Regions from separate parts of the Listeria farberi genome, predicted to be linked through region 2. Evidence: riboswitches for the same ligand, from Rfam matches in the RefSeq annotation. Region 2 holds a riboswitch; the other holds the start of a gene.

Region 1 (10,828 bases), 1.1 Mb from region 2:
GAACGCCTCAAGACCATTATTTAATGCAGTGATTGATTCTAAGTCCAAGTGGTTAGTAGGTTCATCAAGTAAAAGAACATTTGAACCTGAAAGCATCATTTTGGATAACATACAACGAACTTTTTCTCCACCAGATAAGACGCGTACTTTTTTCAGTACTTCATCGCCACTGAATAGCATACGCCCAAGGAAGCCGCGTAAGAATGCTTCACTATCATCTTCAGGAGAGAACTGACGTAACCACTCTACAAGACTCATGTCGTTTTCCTCAAAGAACTCTGAGTTATCTTTAGGGAAATAGCTTTGGCTTGTTGTAATACCCCATTTATAGCTACCTTCATCAGGTTCCATTTCACCAGCAAGGATTTGGAAAAGAACTGTTTTGGCAACTTCATCATCGCCAACTAAAGCAACTTTGTCATTACGATTGATAGAGAAGGAAAGATTATCAAGAATCTTCACGCCATCAATTGTTTTAGACAAGTTTGTTACAGTTAGAAGGTCGTTCCCAACTTCACGGTCCGGTTTGAACTGAATGAAAGGGTAACGACGGCTAGAAGGTTGAATATCTTCCAGCGTGATTTTTTCGAGCATTTTTTTACGACTTGTAGCTTGTTTGGATTTCGATGCATTCGCACTGAAACGAGCAATGAAGTCTTGTAATTCTTTCATTTTTTCTTCTTTTTTCTTGTTACGATCGCCCATCATTGTTTGAGCTAATTGGCTTGATTCATACCAGAAATCATAGTTTCCGACATATAATTTAATTTTGCTGAAATCAAGATCCGCAATGTGCGTACATACTTTATTTAAGAAGTGACGGTCATGGGATACAACAATAACCGTATTATCAAAGTTAATTAAAAATTCTTCCAACCAGTGAATCGCACGAATATCAAGGTGATTGGTAGGCTCATCCAGAAGTAAGATATCTGGTTTACCGAATAAAGCTTGCGCAAGAAGCACTTTCACTTTTTCTCCACCAGTTAAATCTTTCATTAGTTTTCCGTGTAAATCAGTAGGGATACCTAAGCCGTTTAATAAAACAGCGGCATCAGATTCTGCTTCCCAGCCATCTAATTCAGCAAATTCGCCTTCAAGTTCAGCAGCACGGATACCATCTTCATCACTAAAATCTTCTTTCATGTAAATGGCATTTTTTTCGTCCATAATTTTGTATAAACGTTCATGTCCCATTATGACAGTGTTAAGGACCAGTTCATCATCATACTGGAAATGATCTTGGCGAAGGACAGCTAGACGCTCACCTGAACCAATATGCACATTACCACTTTGAGAATCAAGCTCGCCAGAAAGCACTTTTAGGAACGTTGATTTACCAGCACCGTTTGCTCCAATAAGACCATAACAGTTACCTGGTAAAAATTTAATCGAAACATCTTCAAATAGCTTTTTATCGCCGTAGCGTAAGCCAACATTATTTACAGTTAACATTTTCTTCCTCCAATACTAAGTTACTTCTTCTTGAAATCAGAAAAAGCACAATTACTTCTATTTTAACATGGTTAGTGCAGCAAAGAAAGCATACACCCATAAATAAATGTTATAATGTAAAAATAAGGAGGGAAGCTAAATGGATTATCAGCAAACTTTACATAAAAAAGTTGCGCTTTGCCTTAGCTTGCAAGGTGCAAAAGAAACATTCCCGTTTGATTCTAAAATGCACGCTTTAACACTTGGTGGTAAAATATTTGCGCTCATACATATGTATCACGGGGAATTATATGTCAGTGTTAAATGCCAGCCTGAGAGAATTGATTTATTGCGCGATGAATATATGAGTATAAAACCCGGTTATCACTTAAATAAAAAGCATTGGATTACACTTGTGATTAATGAAAAATATGATGTCGAAGCGGAAACAGAATTTGCTTTAATCAAAAATAGTTACCAGCTGATTTTTGACAAACTGCCGAAGAAAGCACAAAATACTGTAAGATTCTCTGCAAATGATTAAGGAAGATAAATAATTCTTTACAAAAAAACATCTCATGCTATAATGATTGTTGTACGATAATTTCATAGACGTTACCACAGGGGGGGCTTCTTAGCTGAGATTGAATCCGCGTGTTTTTGGATTCTGACCCTTTGAACCTGTTCGTTAATACGAGCGTAGGGATTGTGGCGATTGCATTTCTAACAATAGAAACTGCTTTCTTCTGGGGTACGTTTTTGACCAAAAAGAAGAGGGGAGTTTATTTTTTATGCAAAACAAACGATTAATCATTTTACTTGAATGTGCTATCTTTGCAGCAGTTGCAATGGTACTAAGCTTTATCCCGCTAGACATTGGTTCCAGTTTTTCGATTTCACTAGGAATGATTCCAATGTACGTTATTGCAATTCGTCGCGGTTTTTGGGCGGCTGGATTTGCCGGACTTTTATGGGGGTTACTACATTTTTTAACAGGGAAAGCTTATATTTTAATGCCATCTCAAGCAATTATAGAATATATCCTAGCCTTCAGTTTTATTGCTTTCAGTGGCGTATTTAGTAAACAAGTTCGAAGTAATTTAGCTGCTAACCAACTGAAAAAAGCTATTCAATGGGCGTGGGGTACCATGATTATTGGTGGTGTGGCTAGATATTTTTGGCATTATGTAGCTGGAGTTTTATTTTGGGGCGCTTATGCTTTTCAAGGTTGGGGAGCACAGTTATTTTCAGCAGTGATGAACGGAGCTAGCTGCCTCGGTACTGTTGTTGTTTGTGGGATAATTATTTCAATACTACTCAAAACAACGCCAAAATTATTCTTACCTAAATAAAGGAAAGCCCTGTTAGTAAATCTAATAGGGCTTTTTAGTATGTTATAATAGAATAAATACTGTCTTACAGCTTATCTGAGTGCTCATTTTTACGACCAAAAGTTTAGCAGCGATGTTCTTAACGTGCCACAAGTACGAAATCATCTTGTTTAGTAACTTCCGTTTGAATGCTACACTATTTTAAAGCTGTTTTTTTGTATTTAAAAAGTTTAAATCCGTACTAGTTAGGGAAATTAGTTACCGATTGCCAATTTTTTTGGTAGTGGTAAAGAAAAAATGGAGGTGTGTAAGCGTGTTAAAATTCGAACACGTAACGAAGACTTATAAAGGGGGCAAAAAAGCTGTTAATGATCTAACACTTAACATCGATAAAGGAGAATTTGTTTGTTTTATCGGTCCAAGTGGTTGTGGAAAAACGACAACGATGAAGATGATTAACCGGCTTATTGAACCTACAGAAGGCAAAATATTTATAAATGATAAAGACATCATGGCGGAAGATCCCGTCAAACTAAGACGTTCTATTGGTTATGTTATTCAGCAAATTGGCTTGATGCCACATATGACGATTAGAGAGAATATCGTCCTTGTACCAAAATTACTTAAATGGTCCGAAGAGAAAAAACAAGAGCGGGCGAAAGAATTAATTAAATTAGTTGATTTACCAGAAGAATTTTTAGATCGTTATCCTTATGAATTAAGTGGTGGACAGCAACAACGTATCGGTGTTTTGCGAGCGCTTGCAGCAGAACAAAACTTAATTTTGATGGATGAACCTTTTGGAGCACTAGATCCGATTACTCGTGATTCTCTCCAAGAAGAATTCAAAAATTTGCAAAAAGAACTCGGAAAAACTATTATTTTCGTTACCCATGATATGGATGAAGCGATTAAACTAGCAGACCGTATTGTTATTATGAAAGCTGGCGAAATCGTTCAGTTTGATACACCAGATGAAATTTTACGTAACCCAGCAAATTCATTTGTAGAAGATTTTATTGGTAAAGACCGCTTAATTGAAGCAAAACCCGATGTCACCCAAGTAGCACAAATTATGAACACGAATCCAGTTTCTATTACAGCAGATAAGTCACTACAAGCTGCGATTACTGTCATGAAGGAAAAACGTGTAGATACGTTACTTGTTGTTGATGAAGGTAATGTATTAAAAGGCTTTATTGATGTAGAGCAAATTGATTTAAATCGTCGTACAGCAACCTCGGTAATGGATATTATTGAGAAAAATGTTTTTTATGTCTATGAAGATACTTTACTTCGTGATACAGTGCAACGAATCCTAAAACGCGGTTATAAATATATCCCTGTAGTAGATAAAGATAAACGCCTCGTCGGAATTGTTACTCGTGCCAGCTTAGTTGATATCGTTTACGACTCCATTTGGGGCACTGTAGCTGATGTGGCAGAAAATCAGGAGGAACAGGCGGATACCCAAACGACAGAACCAGAAATGAAGCAGGAGGGATAAGCTATGGACGCAATTGTTACATTTTTTCAAGAAAATGGCCATAACTTGCTTGTTCAAACATGGCAACATTTATTTATCTCTCTATCTGCTGTTATTTTAGGTATTGCGGTTGCGGTACCAACAGGGATTTTACTCACACGTTCTCCAAAAGTAGCGAACTTTGTGATTGGTATAGTTAGTGTTCTCCAAACCGTTCCGTCACTTGCCATTTTGGCGTTCATTATTCCGTTTCTTGGAGTTGGTACATTACCAGCGATTATCGCACTGTTTATTTACGCATTGTTACCGATCCTGCGTAATACTTTTATTGGAGTTCGAGGAGTCGATAAAAATTTAATCGAATCTGGTCGTGGTATGGGAATGACAAATTGGCAATTAATCATTAATGTCGAAATCCCTAACTCTATATCAGTAATTATGGCTGGTATTCGTTTATCAGCTGTATACGTTATCGCTTGGGCTACACTTGCTTCATATATTGGAGCTGGGGGACTTGGAGACTTTATTTTTAATGGCTTAAACTTATATCGTCCAGATTTAATTCTCGGCGGAGCAATCCCAGTAACTATTTTAGCTCTTGTAGTAGAATTCGCGCTTGGAAAATTAGAATATCGCCTAACTCCAAAAGCCATCCGTGAAGCTCGGGAAGGGGGAGAATAACATGAAGAAAAAATTTATCGCGTTATTCAGCGTTTTACTACTAACGAGTTCTCTTTTCTTATCTAGCTGCTCCTTACCAGGACTTGGAGGAAGTTCTAAAGATACTATCCGTATCGGCGCAATGGCTACAACCGAATCTCAAATTGTTTCAAATATTTTAAAAGAATTAATTGAACATGATACTGGCTTAAAAGTAGAAATTGTCAACAACCTCGGATCAACTATCGTTCAACACCAAGCGATGTTAAATGGAGATGTGGATATTACTGCTACTAGATACACCGGTACAGATTTAGTTGGTCCACTAGGTGAAGAAGCTATAAAAGATCCGGAAAAAGCCTTAGCAGCTGTAAAAAAAGGATTTGAAGAGCGTTTTCACCAAACATGGTTTGATTCTTATGGTTTTGCTAATACGTATGTGTTTATGGTACGCCAAGATACTGCCAAAAAATACAACTTAACTACAGTTAGCGACATGCGTAAAGTAGAAAATGAGCTTACTGCTGGGGTCGATAATTCTTGGATGGAACGTGAAGGTGACGGTTATAAAGCATTTTCAAAAGCTTATGACATCGAATTCAAGAAAATTTTCCCAATGCAAATCGGCTTAATTTATACCGCACTTAAAAACAACCAAATGGATGTGGCACTTGGTTATTCAACAGACGGCCGTATCCCAACATATAACTTAAAATTACTAAAAGATGATAAAAAATTCTTCCCACCATACGATGCTTCTGCCCTAGCAACAGATGAAATTTTAAAGAAACATCCAGAATTAAAAACTACTATCAATAAATTAAAAGGTAAAATTTCTACAGAAGAGATGCAAAAACTAAATTATGAAGCAGATGGTAAGCTAAAAGAACCATCCATCGTAGCGCAGGAGTTCTTGCAAAAAAATAATTACTTTGAAGGTAAAAACTAAGGAGGTGCCAAAAGATGGACACATTAAAACAATTAATTGATTATTACCAAACAAATGGAAGTTATGTCATGGAAGAGTTCTGGCGGCATTTCTTAATGAGTGCGTACGGAGTTATCTTTGCCGCAATCATAGCGATACCACTTGGAGTATATATTGCAAGAAAAAAACGCTTAGCTGGTTGGGTTATCCAAATTGCCAATATCATTCAAACTATCCCGGCACTTGCAATGTTAGCTGTACTTATGCTAATTATGGGCTTAGGGACGAATACAGTCGTTTTATCTTTATTCCTATACTCTTTACTTCCAATTCTAAAAAATACCTACACAGGCATTAGAAACGTTGATGGAGCGCTTTTAGAATCTGGCAAAGCAATGGGAATGACAAAATGGCAGGTACTACGCCTCATCGAAATGCCACTTGCATTATCTGTTATTATGGCAGGAATTCGAAATGCCCTTGTTATCGCGATTGGCGTTGCAGCCATTGGGACATTTGTTGGAGCAGGTGGTCTCGGTGATATTATTGTCCGTGGAACCAATGCAACTAACGGAACCGCCATTATTTTAGCAGGTGCCATTCCAACAGCAGTCATGGCCATACTAGCCGATGTACTTTTAGGATGGGTTGAACGCACTTTAAATCCAGTAAAGAACAAAAGAAAACCACTGACCGAAGTCCTATAAGAACAATCGAAAAACACAACCTATTAGTTATGTAAAAGGTTGTGTTTTTCATTTGACAAAGAATGTTTCCCGTAGTAAACTTTTTACCATAAACGAAAGAAGGTCAGGGAGCATGAAAAAGGAAAAAACAGAACGTACAAAACAAAGCTGGAGAAAAGCACAGAATGCTCCCAGCTTAAGCGAAGTAAATAATTCAGTAGCAATTCCAAAAAACGCTAAATTCTTCCGAAAACTATTTGCATTTATGGGACCAGGTGCTCTTATTGCAGTTGGCTATGTCGACCCTGGAAACTGGGCAACTTCCATTGCTGGAGGCTCAGAATTTGGTTACACGTTATTATCTGTTATTTTAATTTCCAACATTTTAGCCGTCTTATTGCAATCACTTGCATCAAAATTAGGTATCGTAACAGGGCGTGATTTAGCCCAAGCTTCAAGCGATCACTTTTCTAAACCATTTGGATTTGTACTTTGGATTTTGGCTGAATTAGCGATTATTGCAACAGATATAGCAGAAGTTATTGGTAGTGCGATTGCGCTTAATTTACTATTTGGAATTCCATTAATCTGGGGCGTTTGTATTACAGCATTAGATATTTTTCTTGTATTATTTTTACAACATAAGGGCTTCCGCTACATAGAAGTTATTGTTATTACATTAATGGTTACGATTCTTGTATGTTTTGGGGCGGAAATGGTGATGTCACATCCAGACATGCAAGCAATCGCCAAAGGTTTTATTCCACAATCAGAAATCGTTACAAATCCAGCTATGCTTTATATCGCACTTGGTATTCTTGGAGCGACTGTTATGCCACATAATTTATACTTACATTCATCTATCGTTCAAACAAGACAATATGCGCGAACAAAAGAAGGAAAGAAAGAAGCAATTCGTTTTTCCTTCATTGATTCAACATTTTCCTTAACAATTGCTTTATTAATTAATGCCTCAATTTTAATTTTGGCAGCAGCAGCTTTCTATACTACAGGACAACATAATGTCGCGGGTATTGAAGATGCATACAAATTACTTAATCCAACTCTTGGAAGCAGTATCGCCAGCACTGTTTTTGCAGTAGCTTTACTTGCTTCTGGCCAAAATTCCACTTTAACAGGAACTTTAGCTGGCCAAATCGTTATGGAAGGTTTTCTAAATATCCGTTTAAAACCAGTGGTGCGTCGTTTATTAACGCGTGTACTAGCTATCGTCCCAGCTGTTATTATTACGGCTCTCTACGGGGCAAATGGTATCAATGAACTACTAATTTTTAGTCAAGTTATTCTATCTATGCAATTATCATTTGCTGTAATACCATTAGTTATGTTTACAAGTGATAAACAAAAGATGGGCGAATTCGTTAACCCCACATGGTTAAAAATTATTTCTTGGACTGTTGCTATTTTCATCGCTGTTTTAAATATCTATTTGCTATTTTATACTTTAACATCATTATAAAGCAGGGTAGAAGACAATAATTATATTATGTAAACAATTAAAAATAATTTTCTCATTTCTTTCCCTCGAAATTTTCATCTTTATACTATATAATTGAATTATATAATACTAATGGCGTAGTAAAGGTGTTGATTAACAATGACGGATAAACTATTAAAACAACATAAAAGGCTTTTAGAACAGCAACATAAACTACCGTACACAATTAAACTGGACGGCGAAGTTTTTACAATCATTATTTATACAAAATTAAACAAAGTAGCTGGTGTAACAGTTCTAAACTCACAAGAAGAACCAGCAACAGTAAAACAAGCAGAAGCAGTAGTTAATCGCATTCAAAAGTATAATTTCTATTTTGAATACTTGGGTAAACGAGCTCATGTAATTAAAGAACGCGATAGCATTATTGCTGAAAAGATAGAACAAACACAATTAATTTTAAATGATAATACTATTTTTGGTGGACCAATGCAGCCAACGATTGATGAACTTAATTTAGCGATGGAAGTTTATAAACAACAACAACGCAAATTGGACGTTTATCAAGAAGATATTACTTTACTCAACCAAAAAATTAAAATGCAAGGTGAAATTTTAGAAGAAGATTGGGAATCAGCCGAAAATCTTTCCATTGCGTTTACTAAAGCTGCCTATGCGCAAACTATTTTCTTAGAAGCAACGCGAAAGAATCGGAAACAATTGGCAAAATGGTTCCATCTCCATCAAAAAGAACTACCAACTGAAAAACAAAAAGCATTAGGAAAAATAGTATCTGTTCTAAGTGACACAAATGCTGGACTTGTATTTGATCAAATAATTTCTCTTAGACCGCTTCTTGAAGAAGGTTTAATGCTTGATCATGAGCAATCTTTAACCCAGCGTGCAGCTGAGTTTAATAAAGAGTTCGAGACACATTGTCGTTTCTATAAACCTAATATTAATAAAGTGAAAAACTTAATCAGACAATAAGAAAAAGCTAAGTGGCGTAAAAACCACTTAGCTTTTTCTTATTTAATAATTCCTTGATCTTGAAGATACTCTTTAGCAACCGTATAAGCCGATTTACCATTTACGTTCACTTCATAGTTCATTTTACGCATTTCATCATCTGTAATTTTTCCTGCAAGTTTATCTAGTGGTTTTTTTAGTTCGGGATATTTATCTAATGTTTTCTTCAGCATAAGAGGTGCACCTTGATAAGGAGGGAAGAGTTGTTCATCATCTTCTAGCACTTTTAGCTTGTACTGTGCAAGTTCACTATCAGTTGAATAAGCATCTAACAGGTTAATATCACCAGATTTAATCGCATTATAGCGAAGTTTTGGTTCCATTGTTTTTAAGTTTTGGAAAGTAAGTCCATATTTATCTTGAATTCCTTTATAACCATCTGAACGATCTTTAAACTCTAGAGTAAATCCAGCTTTAACTTGATCAACCACTGGATTTAAATCAGATATTTTCTCTAATTTGTTTGCTTTAGCAAATTCAGGTGAAACAGCAAGCGCATAAGTGTTATTGTATTCCATTGGTTTTAAGTATGTCATATCAAAATCTTTTGCTAAACCATCACGTGCTTGCGTATAAACTTTTTCTGGATCATGCGTTTTTGCGTTTTCTTTTAAGAAAGTTTCTAATACGGTACCTGTAAATTCAGGATAAATATCAATATCACCTGATTTTAAAGCATTAAATACAAAGCTTGTTTTACCCATATTAGGTTTCACATTAACTTTTAAATCTGTCTCATCTTCAATAACTAATTTGTACATATTAATTAAAATTTCTGGTTCTGCGCCTAGTTTACCAGCGATTGTAATTTCTTTTTTATCGGAAGCAAAATAAGGAACGACGATGATTGCGGCAGTGAGTAAAATTCCTGCTGAAATCGTAATAATCGTACTCTTAAAAGAGGCTTTTTCCAGAAAGCGTAGTAGAAAATCAAACAAGATTGCGAGTAATGCTGCTGGAATTGCACCAAGCAGAATTAAACTATTATCGTTACGATCAATACCAAGTAAAATCAAGTCCCCCAGACCACCAGCACCAATTAATGCAGCAAGGGTCGCCGTACCGATAATTAATACCATAGCTGTACGTATACCAGCCATAATTACAGGCATTGCAAGAGGTAGTTGTACTTTATATAATCTTTTCCATTTGTTCATTCCCATTGCGCGTGAAGCTTCGACAAGGGCTGGGTCAACTTCTTTTATCCCAGTATATGTATTCCTTAAAATAGGCAACAGGGCGTAGATTACAAGCGCAATAATTGCTGGAACTATCCCAATACCGACAAGTGGAATTAATAACCCAAGTAGAGCAAGGGAAGGTATTGTTTGAAAAATAGCAGCTACTTGAATAATTGGTTCAGCAAGTCGTTTATGTCTAGTTAAGTAGATACCTAGGGGCAAAGCAATGAGTACAGCAATAAAAAGGGATACGAACGAAATTTGAATGTGTTGTACTAAGGCCGTGAATAGTTCATCTTTACGGACAGCAAATGTATCTAACAATGTATTCATACAAGCTCACCCGAACTTTCAAGATGACGCGCTAAAAATTGCATCACATGTTTATTAGTAATCGTACCGATAAACTGACCGGTTTCATTGTTAACTGGAACCGATTGTTCTTCAGCAATGCGGCGAACTAGATTTTCAACTGGTTCGTTCGAGGAAATTCCCATCGTCCCGTCACTAGCTTGATATGCGTAAAACAAATCAGCCTCTATTAAATCATTTACTGTAAAACTTGCTTCTAAAATCGGTGTATTGAACGCGTGCCCAGAAGCTAAGAAATCTTTAACAAAATCATTTTCAGGAT
Region 2 (10,828 bases):
CGGATTGAATGGCATGATGAGTATTTTGAAGAGAGAACGCAAGCAATGGAGTACATCGAGGTGGAACGGGATTAACCGTTAATTATATACAAAAAAGGAGAGCAACGAGATGAGCAAAAAGTTAGTAAGTATTATTATTTTAGGTATTTGTCTTTTGTTAGTGGGTTGTGGTAAAGAGGTTGTTGATAGTAAATTTACTGGGAAATGGAAGTTGGAATCGGTTAGTGTAGGTGCGAGTGATGGGAAGAATTTAAAAGATACGGGTATGGCAAGTAAGATGAGTGTGGATCTGGACATGGATGCAGATGGTAATGTAACAGAATTGTATATTGATGATGAAGCTGCCATAACGAATTCTTATAAATTAAAACAAAAAGATGGCGATAAATACCAATATGATGGTCCGGTAGTTAGTAAAAAAGTGTATGGTTATGAAACAGAAAGTGAAAAAGAGAACGTGCAAAAAGTTCTTAAAATGCTTGAAGCACAGGATGGTATTGAGATAACGAAAAGTGAGCAAAAAGGAAATGAATACCGTGTGGATACTAAAGAAAAAAGAGATTATGTACTTTCTATGGAGCTTGAAAGTGAGAAATTAGTTTTGAAAAAAGTGGATGACAAAGAGAACAGTTTGATTCAGGAAACATATAAGAAAAATTAAACTATAAGAAATGGAATCCGTTATAACCACCTATTGTTTAAAAATTATAAAATAAACGCCTCCATTAATTTCATTTTAGATGAGATTAGTGGGGGTGTTTATGATAGTAGTCCTTTTTATATTTTATCTGAGATAGTGAATTTAAAAATATGCTTGTTTACAAAATATATCAAACTGATAAGTAAATAGATTCCGCCGAAAATAAGAAGAAAGGTAGAACTATTTAAATTATGACTACTAAAATAGCCAAATAATAATGCTCCTATCGGTAATGTGGCTACACTTAGGCTATAAAGAGCGCTGAAAACTTTACCCAAATGTTCTTTTTGAATTAATACTTGGAAAAAAGGTTTTTGGACAACATGGGTAACTCCTAAAAAAGTACTTGCAATCCCCCAGATAAGAATAATAAGGGAAGAATTTACAAAATAAGAGCTTATTAACATTGTTAGTCCGAACATGAGCGTGCATAAAGTTAGTACTTTTCCGATTTTCATGAATTTTAGTAATAATGTTGCTAGGAGAGTTGAGCCAATCAATGTTCCAATGGCCATAGTTGATGTCAATAGTCCAAGCACAATGGCACTTCCTTGCTCTTTTGCAATTAATACTTGGTAGACATTCAATCCGCCGAACATAAAATTTGCCATGCCTCCGCTGATAGCGATAAATAAAATGGTTTTATTTTGAAATAGTTCAATGAAGCCTTTAAATACATTTTTTAAGAAAGGTTCTGGTTCTTTATTATTTGCCTCTGTGGGTTCTTTTATCTTTGAAAAAGAAAAGATTGCGAACAAAAAGGTAAATATATTGGCAACTAAAAGGGTGATTGTTGAAAAAATATTGATTAAGAATCCTGTTAGAGCATTAAATAAATATTCAGTACCATTATAAGCAACAGACATATATGATTGAGCACTTGCTAGCTGTTCTTTTTTTATGATAAACGGAGTCATTGCGTCTTGTATAGTATATGTATTCATACCAAAAAGGGAAGCTAAAAATGCTAAAATACATAATAACAGAGGACTTTGAAAATCCAACAAAATACTGATAACCATAATTAAAATCGCGAATAATTGCCCGAATTCGCATAAAAGCAAGGATCTTTTTTTGGAATGTGTATCTATCCAGTGACCAAATAAAAAGGAAAAAATGTTAGGTATAAAAATAGCAAAATTAACTATCCCTACCCAAAACGAATTATTAGTGAGTGTTAAAATGTACCAAGATAATACAATGTAATACATGCTATCTCCGGCATTACTGATTAAACGACCTAACCATAAATATCTAAAATTTTTGTTTTTTAACATGTGTTCAGTCCTTTTGTGTTTTATAATATGTTGTACTTCTAATTTAGCGGTTATAATTAGAATTGTCAAAATTTTTATTATAATAATGTTGGAGGAGAGTGGTAGGAGAAGTTGCGGGAGTGGATTTGTTAGCGTGAATTTAAAACTTTTATTTATAAAAGCTGTTCTTTCGAGGATACTCAGGAGGATAGTTCTTTTGTTGAATAACCGCTTTTTATAGTTAAATTCACAATAATCTTACATTCTTAGGTATAATATGTATGAGAAGATGAAAATACATATTATGAAAAGGATGTTTGTGATGAACTTAGTGAGGTTATTAAAATACATGCAAGAAAACTACGGGGAACAAATAACTAATCATCCGATGGCTGGGAATGAAGTAGCGAAAAACTTTAAGAAAGGTGCGAAAACAGTTTTTGAAACCTTCTTGTTAGGAAATGACTATAAAATATCTGCTTCTATTGGTACAGGAGGTTGGGCAAATGTGCCATGGATTGCTGTACATGATAAAGAAGTTAGTACGAGTGTTCAAGAGGGAGTTAATATAGTTTATTTGTTTACAAGTGATTACCAAGGTGTATATTTATCTTTAAATCAAGGATACACATATGTTAAAAACAACTATAGAAATACTAAACTAACCTTGGAAAAAATAGCTTGTTTTTGGCAGGAGAACCTATCAACGTTAAAATCTAACAATGGTTTTACAATAGAACCGATAAACTTAGGTCGTGAGAAATCTCGTTATACTAATCTTGTGAAAGGTTATGAATCTTGTAATATTTATAGTAAGTATTATAATATTTCAGATCTGATAGAAACGGATAATGATTTATTACTGCAAGATTTACTGCAAATGATTACTGTTTTTAAGGAATTAAAAAGCCACTTAACTTTGGAAGGCAAGAGAGGTATAGAGAATACAATCGATTTCATTCTTGATAATGGAACTTTCAATGAGTTAAGTGAAAAAACAAAATCAAAGAAAGTTTTTGAAATAGAAAAAAAGCGCAAATTAGTTTTAGGTAAAGAAGAAACACGTTCAAGAAATTCGTTAGTTAAGGAAGAAAAAGCATCTTACATCACTAAAAGAGATTATGCGAAAGAAGCTATTAGAAATACGGAAAAAGGGTTGCAAGGAGAGTATTTGGTAATTAATTATGAAAGAGAGCGATTAACAAAGAATTCTATTACAAAACCCTATGCAGATAAAATCACTCATGTTGCTGAACGTGGTGATGGGCATGGATATGATATTATTTCTTATGACATAAATCCAGATGTACCAAATGAAGTAATAGAGATTTATATCGAAGTTAAAACAACAACTGGAAATAGAGATGCTCCATTTTATTTATCAGATAATGAATTAAATGTTGCGAGAATAAAAGGTGAGCTTTATAAAATTTATCGGGTATATGATTATAATACAGCGCCAAAACTGAAGATTATTGATAATTTATTCGATGAGACCCTAGAAATAAAACCAATCAATTATATCGTAAAAGGAGTGAACCAAAATGACAAACACACTAAAAACTAGCTACCAAAAAACACCATATAAACTAGGTGGGAATGGTCCGCGCAATATAGGCGTTTTGACAGAAGCACTTCAAAATATAGATGATAACCTAGAAAGCGATATTTACGGAAATGGCGCAGTTATTGAAAACTTTGAAACAAAAATCGCGAAAATTCTCGGGAAACAATCTGCGGTATTTTTTCCAAGTGGTACTATGGCTCAACAAATCGCGTTAAGGATTTGGGCTGACCGGAAAGAGAATCGGCGCGTGGCATATCATCCGCTTTCGCATTTGGAGATTCATGAGCAAGACGGGCTAAAAGAATTGCAACAAATCACGCCCATATTACTTGGAACAGCGAATCGACTTTTGACAATTGACGATATTAAAAGCCTTCGCGAGCCAGTTTCTAGTGTGCTTATCGAACTTCCACAACGAGAAATTGGTGGGCAGCTGCCTGCTTTTGAAGAGCTTGAGGAGATTTCGGAGTATTGCCATGAACAGGGTATTTCGTTGCATCTTGACGGGGCACGGTTATGGGAAATCACGCCGTTTTATCAGAAGTCTGCGGAAGAAATTTGTGCGTTGTTTAATAGTGTGTATGTGTCGTTTTACAAAGGGATTGGCGGGATTGCTGGGGCGATTTTGGCTGGGAATGATGATTTTATGCAAGAGGCGAAAATCTGGAAACGGCGGTATGGCGGGGATTTGATTAGTTTGTATCCGTATATTTTGTCCGCGGATTATTATTTTGAAAAACGGATTGGGAAAATGGCGGAGTATTTTGAAGCGGCGAAAGGATTGGCTGAGCGATTTAATTCGTGTTCGGGTGTGAAGACTGTGCCGGAAGTGCCGGTTTCTAATATGTTTCATGTTTATTTTGAGAAGTCGGCTGATGAGGTTGGGGCGATTTTGACGAAGATTCAGGATGAAACTGGCGTTGGGATTTCGGGGTATTTGCAGGAGAAATCAGCGGATGTTTGTGCGTTTGAGGTTTCGGTTGGGGATGCGTATGCGGGGATACCGTTGGAGATTTTGGATGATTTATTTAAGAAACTTGTAAATTCAGTAAAATAGAATTAAAAGCAATTTTCTAAGCCAGTATTTTAATTACTGGTTTTTTTATACAATTAAAATCGAGTCCGCAGTTAAATTGATTTTTTTAACATCTTTAAAATAAAAAGATATCTACTTAACATATAAATTCGTATTTTAAAAGATAAATGTAACTGAATGTTCACCAAGTTATAAATTTTATTTATTATAATATACATGAGGGGGTTATCTTAAATAAGACTAGAAATATTATAAAAAGGGAATGAGAAAATGGAAATTAGAAAAAGTAAATTTAATTATGTTTATATCATTTGGACGACACTAACAGTTCTTATTGCACTAATGATTGTTAAGAAAATATTAGCAATCCCGCTGTTAGGAGCAATAACAATTATTAGCGCTCTTTTTGTCGGTGTATTTGTTTTGAATTATGGTCTATTTGGAGATTGGAGAAATAGAGTTAGACTTGGACTTAAGAAGCCAGCAACTCTAAATGAGGTTAATGGTTTAAATTCTATAAATGAGGAAGTATTTCAAAAAGTTAGCAGCTTCTATCCGAAAGTAAAAAAAGCTGAAGTATTTGTAATAGCAGAAAATGATATAAATGCTTATGCATTGGGACAAAAGACTATCGGTATTACTAAAGGTGCTCTAGCCTCTCTGAATATCGGTGAGTTAAAAGCTGTTATTGCACATGAATATGGACATCTTGCTAATAAAGATACCTTGAATTTTATTTTACTTAATACTAGCTTTACAATTTTAAGTATTGCATTATTACCAATATATGGTATAAGTTTTTTCATTGGTTTCGTATTTGCTTTCGTAGAAGGAATGCTCAGTGGAAACAGCTCTATTTCTACTAGTTTATTAAGCGTTGTTACAAAAATAGTAGGTTGGAGCTACTTAAAGTATTATGAATTAGGCTTTTATTTTGTAAACTTAGGAAGTCGTGACTTTGAATATAGAGCGGATGAAGTTGCCGCAAAGGCTGGTTATGGTGAGGAACTTTTGAGCTTTTTTTATCTGCTTGAAAAGACGGATGGAGATGTGAGGAAAGGTTTGCTAGCTTTCTTGGCATCAACACATCCATATACCTCATATCGGATACAATATATAGAAAAGTTTATAGGGATTTCAGACTCTGTAAATGAAATTGAGTATCAAAATTATTCAAAATTAATTGACTAATAATATTTATTAAGGAGCCCACCCATGCCAAAACTAATCATCGACGCAGACGATTTCGGTCTATCCAAAGCCATCAACCACGGCATCATCGAAAGCTACAAAACCGGCATCACAACATCCACCTTACTCATGCCGAACCTAGAAACTGCCGAGCACGCAATCGCTCTCGCAAAAGCCCACCCAGACCTATTCATCGGGCAACACACAAACTTCCTGCTCGGAAAACCGTGCGCGGACCCGGTGGAAATCCCATCACTCGTCGACGAAAACGGGGAATTCCATCGTTCCAAATACTACCGGGCTAACCCAGAACTGAAATTCCAATACGAAGATGTGCGCACGGAAACTATCGCTCAAATGGAACGGTTCAAAGCGCTAACTGGTCACTACCCAGAGCATATCGACTGCCACTCAATCGGTGATGAAACAGTTGACCAAGCTTTCTTTGACATTGCGCGTGAGTTTGGGGTTCACACGACTTTAAAATACAGCGGTGATAAAAAATGGCCAGATCAAGAAGGTTATTTACCAATCACTAAACTGCTGGAGTCGGGCGCACTTCCCTACACAAGCGGCGGCGTTTCGGTTGAGAACTTCCTTAATGATGATTTTGGCTTGCTAAAATTAGCGCCAGACGAAATTGCAGAGATGCATTTTGATGTCGGTTTTTTGGATCAATTTGTGCTGGATAATTCTTCTTATACGTCGATGCGGTGCCGGGAGCTTGCGACGATTTGCGACGCGCGGGTGCGGGATTGGCTTAGTGAAAACGGGTTTGAGCTCATTTCGTTTGGGGATTTACAGCGTTAAAACTCTATGCTATGATAAACACAACTTAATAAGAAAAACTAGGGGGGCCGATTCTGGCTGAGATAGGAAGGTAATGCTTTCTGACCCTTTGAACCTGTTTGTTAGTGCAAGCGTAGGGAAGTGAATGTGAAAGTGACCGGAAAATTTATTGCGGCTACTGTTTCTTTGCTTATGCTAAGAGACAGTGGGCGCTTTTTTTATTGTGCAAAAAGGAGGAGTTTAAGTGTTTGTTCACGATTTTCAAGAAGAAGTAGAGGATTTATGGCAGGAAACGTTGCGGCATCCTTTTGTGCGGAGCTTGGCGGATGGGACGCTTGAAAAGAAGGCGTTTTATTATTATCTGCTCCAGGATGATTATTATTTGTCGCATTTTGAGAAGGTGATTGAGAAAAGTGTAGAGCAGGCGGGGACGGCGGAAATTGCTGCGGAAATGAGGGAAGTACAGGTGCGGCTTCAGCAGTCGGAATTGTTGATGCGCGAACAGTTTTATCCGCGGGTTGGGCTAACGGAGCGCGATTTTTCCGTGCGAAAACCAGCGCCAACTGCTTATCATTATACTTCTCACCTGTACCGGATGGCGGATTTTGGCAGTTTTGGGGTGACAATTGCGGCGCTTTTGCCGTGTTATGCGCTTTATGCTGATATGGGGAAAATGTACGAAGGGGCGCGGAGTTCGGAGCCATTTTATCAAGAGTTGTTGGATAGTTATGTGGATGAAAATTATCAAAAAGTGGTGTTGCAGCAGAAGCGGTTGGTGGAACAGGCGGCGAGTATGGCGGATGCGCGGGAACTGGCCCTCATGAAGCAGGCTTTTCACATTAGTGTGGAAATGGAATGGGCGTTTTTTGATATGGCTTATAAAAAACAAAATTGGCGTGGGAGTGTGAATTATGTTTGATTTTATGACGTTGGAAAAGGTGCAAGAAAAAGGGCCGTTGGTACATAATATTACGAATATCGTGGTCGCGAATGACTCGGCGAACGGCTTGCTTGCGATTGGTGCGTCACCGATTATGGCTTCTGCGAAAGAGGAAATGGATGAACTTGCGAAAATGGCGGATGTGCTCGTGATTAATATTGGGACGCTAGACGGGGAGCTTGTTACAGCGATGAAAATTGCTGGGCGTGCGGCGAATGTTGCTGGAAAGCCGGTTGTGCTTGATCCGGTCGGTGTTGGCGCGACTTCATACCGACGTAAAGTGGTACAGGAATTGTTGGCAGAAATTCAGTTCGCGGCGATTCGCGGAAATGCGGGGGAACTTGCGGCGATTGCTGGGGAAGCATGGGAAGCGAAAGGCGTGGATGCGGGCGTTGGCTCGGCGGATGTGCTGACTATTGCTGGAAAAGCAGCAAATGAATGGAGCACGGTTGTTATTATTAGCGGCGAAGTAGATGTGATTTCAGACGGAACGCGCTTTGCAAAAGTGGCTAATGGTAGCGCGCTACTTCCAAGAATTACTGGTTCTGGTTGTTTGCTCAGTGCGGTTTGTGGCAGTTTTATCGCCGTTCAGGAAGATGTTTTTCGAGCTAGTGTCGAAGCGTGCGCGAGTTATGCGGTGGCTTCTGAGTACGCGGAAATCGAGTTAGAAAGAAAACTTCCAGGATCGTTTCGACCACTATTTTTAGATGCTCTTGCTAGTTGGTCGGTCGAAAAAACGCGTGCCAAAGCCAAAATCCAAGAAAGTGGTGAGCACAAATGATTTTCAAACAAGTGTTAACGATAGCTGGTTCAGATTCTGGTGGTGGCGCAGGGATACAAGCGGACATCAAGACATTTCAAGAGCGCAAAACCTTTGGCATGTCCGTCATCACGGCAATCACGGCACAAAACACGCTAGGTGTAAAAGCAGTGCATAAAATCCCGGTAGAAATGATTCGCGAACAGTGCGACGCGATTGCAGAGGATTTCCAAGTGAGCGCCGTGAAAACTGGAATGCTTGCGGATGCAGAAATTATCCGAGAAGTGGCGCGGAATATACGTTTGCACAACTTCCCAAATATCGTCATTGATCCCGTGATGATTGCAAAAGGTGGCACTGCTTTGCTTGAAAATGAGGCGACACAAGTGTTGAAAGACGAGCTTTTGCCACTTGGTACGATTATTACGCCGAATATTCCAGAAGCGGAAGAAATTCTTGGAGAAAAAATCACAACCAAGGCGGAAATCGAACAAGCTGCTAAGAAAATTTTTGATTTAGGTGTAAAAGCGGTTGTTATTAAAGGTGGGCATAGCGAAATGAGTGAGGCGGCTGATTTTTACTATGATGGAGAAACGACAAAATGGCTGACGAGCGAGCGCTTTGATACGCCGCATACGCACGGGACTGGTTGCACTTTTTCGGCATGTATTGCAGCTGAACTTGCGAAAGGGAATTCGCTTTTGGATAGTGTCATAGTTGCGAAAGAATTTATCACAAGTGCGATTAAATATCCGCTTGGAATTGGTCACGGTCATGGTCCAACCAACCATTTTGCTTACCGATTGGAGGATGGGAAATGAGAGCTGAACTAGCTGTATATTTTATCGCTGGAACGCAAGACATTGTCCGTGGAACATTGCCAAGCGTGCTAGAAGAAGCGCTAAAAGGCGGAATTACGTGTTTCCAATATCGCGAAAAAGGAGCAGGCGCACTCCAAACTGTCTCCGGAAGAAAAGAAATGGCGCTAGAATGCCAACAATTATGCGCAAAATATCAAGTGCCCTTCATTATTAACGATGATGTCGCCCTAGCCCTCGAAATCGGCGCGGACGGCATCCATGTCGGGCAAAATGACGAGGAAATTCGCCAAGTTATCGCGAGTTGTGATGGAAAAATGAAAATCGGACTTTCCGTTCATTCGGTTAGTGAAGCAGCGGAAGCAGAACGACTTGGCTCGGTGGATTATATCGGCGTAGGCCCCATTTTCCCCACGATTTCAAAAGCGGATGCAGAGCCAGTGAGTGGAACGACAATTTTGGAAGAAATTCGCCGGGCTGGAATTAAGCTACCAATTGTCGGGATTGGTGGAATCAATCAAACAAATTCAGCTGAGGTTCTTACAGCAGGTGCGGACGGGGTATCGGTTATTTCTGCGATAACTCGGTCGGAAGATTGTCCCTCCGTTATCAAGCAATTAAAAAACCCAGGTTACCCCTTTTAAGAGGGCAAACCTGGGTTTCTCATTTTTATAAATCTTCACCATTGGTAGCAATAACGTTCTTGTACCAATCAAAACTTTTCTTCTTATAACGATTCAGCGAACCTGTGCCGTCGTTGTTACGATCAACATAGATAAAGCCGTAACGTTTCTTCATTTCAGCAGTGGAGGCACTAACAAGGTCAATACAGCCCCATGAAGTGTAACCCATCAGCTCAACGCCGTCTTTAATCGCTTCTTTCACTTGCGATAAATGAGCGCTTAAATAATTAATTCGATAGTCGTCATTCATGGTATAGTTGCCGTTTTCGTCCTTTTCAAGTTGATCGATAGCACCAAGACCGTTTTCTACGATGAAAAGTGGTTTTTGGTATCTATCCCAGAATTCGTTTAGGACAACGCGTAAGCCTTTAGGATCAATTTGCCAACCCCATTCGGATGCTTCTAGGTAAGGGTTTTGTACGCCGCCTAGGATGTTTCCTGCGCCAGCTTTGCGTTTCGACTCGTCAGCTGTTTCAGTTGTGCTCATGTAATAGCTGAAGGAAATGAAATCTACTGTGTTTTTAAGGATTTCTAGGTCTTCTTCAGTTACGTCTAATTCAATATTATTTTCTCGGAAATAGCGTTTCATGTAGCCAGGATAAGCACCGCGAACGTGGACATCAGAGAAGAAATAGTTTTTGCGCTCAGCTTCCATAACAGCGATAATATCATCTGGGTTGGAAGTAAGCGGATAAGTTGGCATTGCTAGAACCATACAACCGATTTGAGCTTCTGGCATGATTTCGTGACCAATTTTTGTAGCCAGCGCGCTCGCCACAAGTTCGTGATGGACCGCTTGGTATAGGTCTTTTTGTGATAATTTATCTGGGCTTGTAGAAATACCGCCACTCATGAATGGTGCGTGTAAGATTGAGTTGATTTCATTGAAAGTGAGCCAATATTTTACTTTGCCTTTGTAGCGATTAAATACGGTGCGGACATAGTTTTCATAGAAGTCAATCATTTTTCTATTTACCCAGCCGTCGTAAGTTTTCGATAAGTGAAGTGGTGTTTCATAATGAGATAAAGTAATCAGTGGTTCGATATTATGTGCTAGAAGTTCATCGAATAAATCATCGTAAAATTGT

Evidence for each region. Region 2 has a riboswitch for thiamine pyrophosphate ahead of tenA (thiaminase II). Riboswitches for the same ligand answer to the same signal wherever they lie in the genome.
Region 1: another riboswitch for thiamine pyrophosphate. It lies ahead of thiT (energy-coupled thiamine transporter ThiT); the one in region 2 lies ahead of tenA (thiaminase II).

What each region holds. Positions count from the first base shown of each region.
Region 1 is NZ_JAARZL010000001.1:1,200,543-1,211,370, reverse strand. Features, by position in the region: gene HCB38_RS06055 (ABC-F family ATP-binding cassette domain-containing protein) at 1-1,455, opposite strand, end outside; gene HCB38_RS06050 (MmcQ/YjbR family DNA-binding protein) at 1,595-1,978, shown strand; TPP riboswitch at 2,048-2,158, shown strand; gene thiT (energy-coupled thiamine transporter ThiT) at 2,226-2,786, shown strand; gene HCB38_RS06040 (betaine/proline/choline family ABC transporter ATP-binding protein) at 3,079-4,272, shown strand; gene HCB38_RS06035 (ABC transporter permease) at 4,276-4,932, shown strand; gene HCB38_RS06030 (osmoprotectant ABC transporter substrate-binding protein) at 4,934-5,860, shown strand; gene HCB38_RS06025 (ABC transporter permease) at 5,875-6,546, shown strand; gene HCB38_RS06020 (Nramp family divalent metal transporter) at 6,659-8,005, shown strand; gene HCB38_RS06015 (hypothetical protein) at 8,144-8,974, shown strand; gene HCB38_RS06010 (ABC transporter permease/substrate-binding protein) at 9,013-10,527, opposite strand; gene HCB38_RS06005 (ABC transporter ATP-binding protein) at 10,524-10,828, opposite strand, start outside.
Region 2 is NZ_JAARZL010000001.1:102,955-113,782, forward strand. Features, by position in the region: gene HCB38_RS00460 (hypothetical protein) at 1-75, shown strand, start outside; gene HCB38_RS00465 (hypothetical protein) at 110-661, shown strand; gene HCB38_RS00470 (MFS transporter) at 778-1,977, opposite strand; gene HCB38_RS00475 (MrcB family domain-containing protein) at 2,279-3,523, shown strand; gene HCB38_RS00480 (threonine aldolase family protein) at 3,501-4,580, shown strand; gene HCB38_RS00485 (M48 family metalloprotease) at 4,830-5,750, shown strand; gene HCB38_RS00490 (ChbG/HpnK family deacetylase) at 5,775-6,560, shown strand; TPP riboswitch at 6,591-6,696, shown strand; gene tenA (thiaminase II) at 6,784-7,458, shown strand; gene thiM (hydroxyethylthiazole kinase) at 7,451-8,260, shown strand; gene thiD (bifunctional hydroxymethylpyrimidine kinase/phosphomethylpyrimidine kinase) at 8,257-9,060, shown strand; gene thiE (thiamine phosphate synthase) at 9,057-9,701, shown strand; gene HCB38_RS00515 (glycoside hydrolase family 1 protein) at 9,727-10,828, opposite strand, start outside.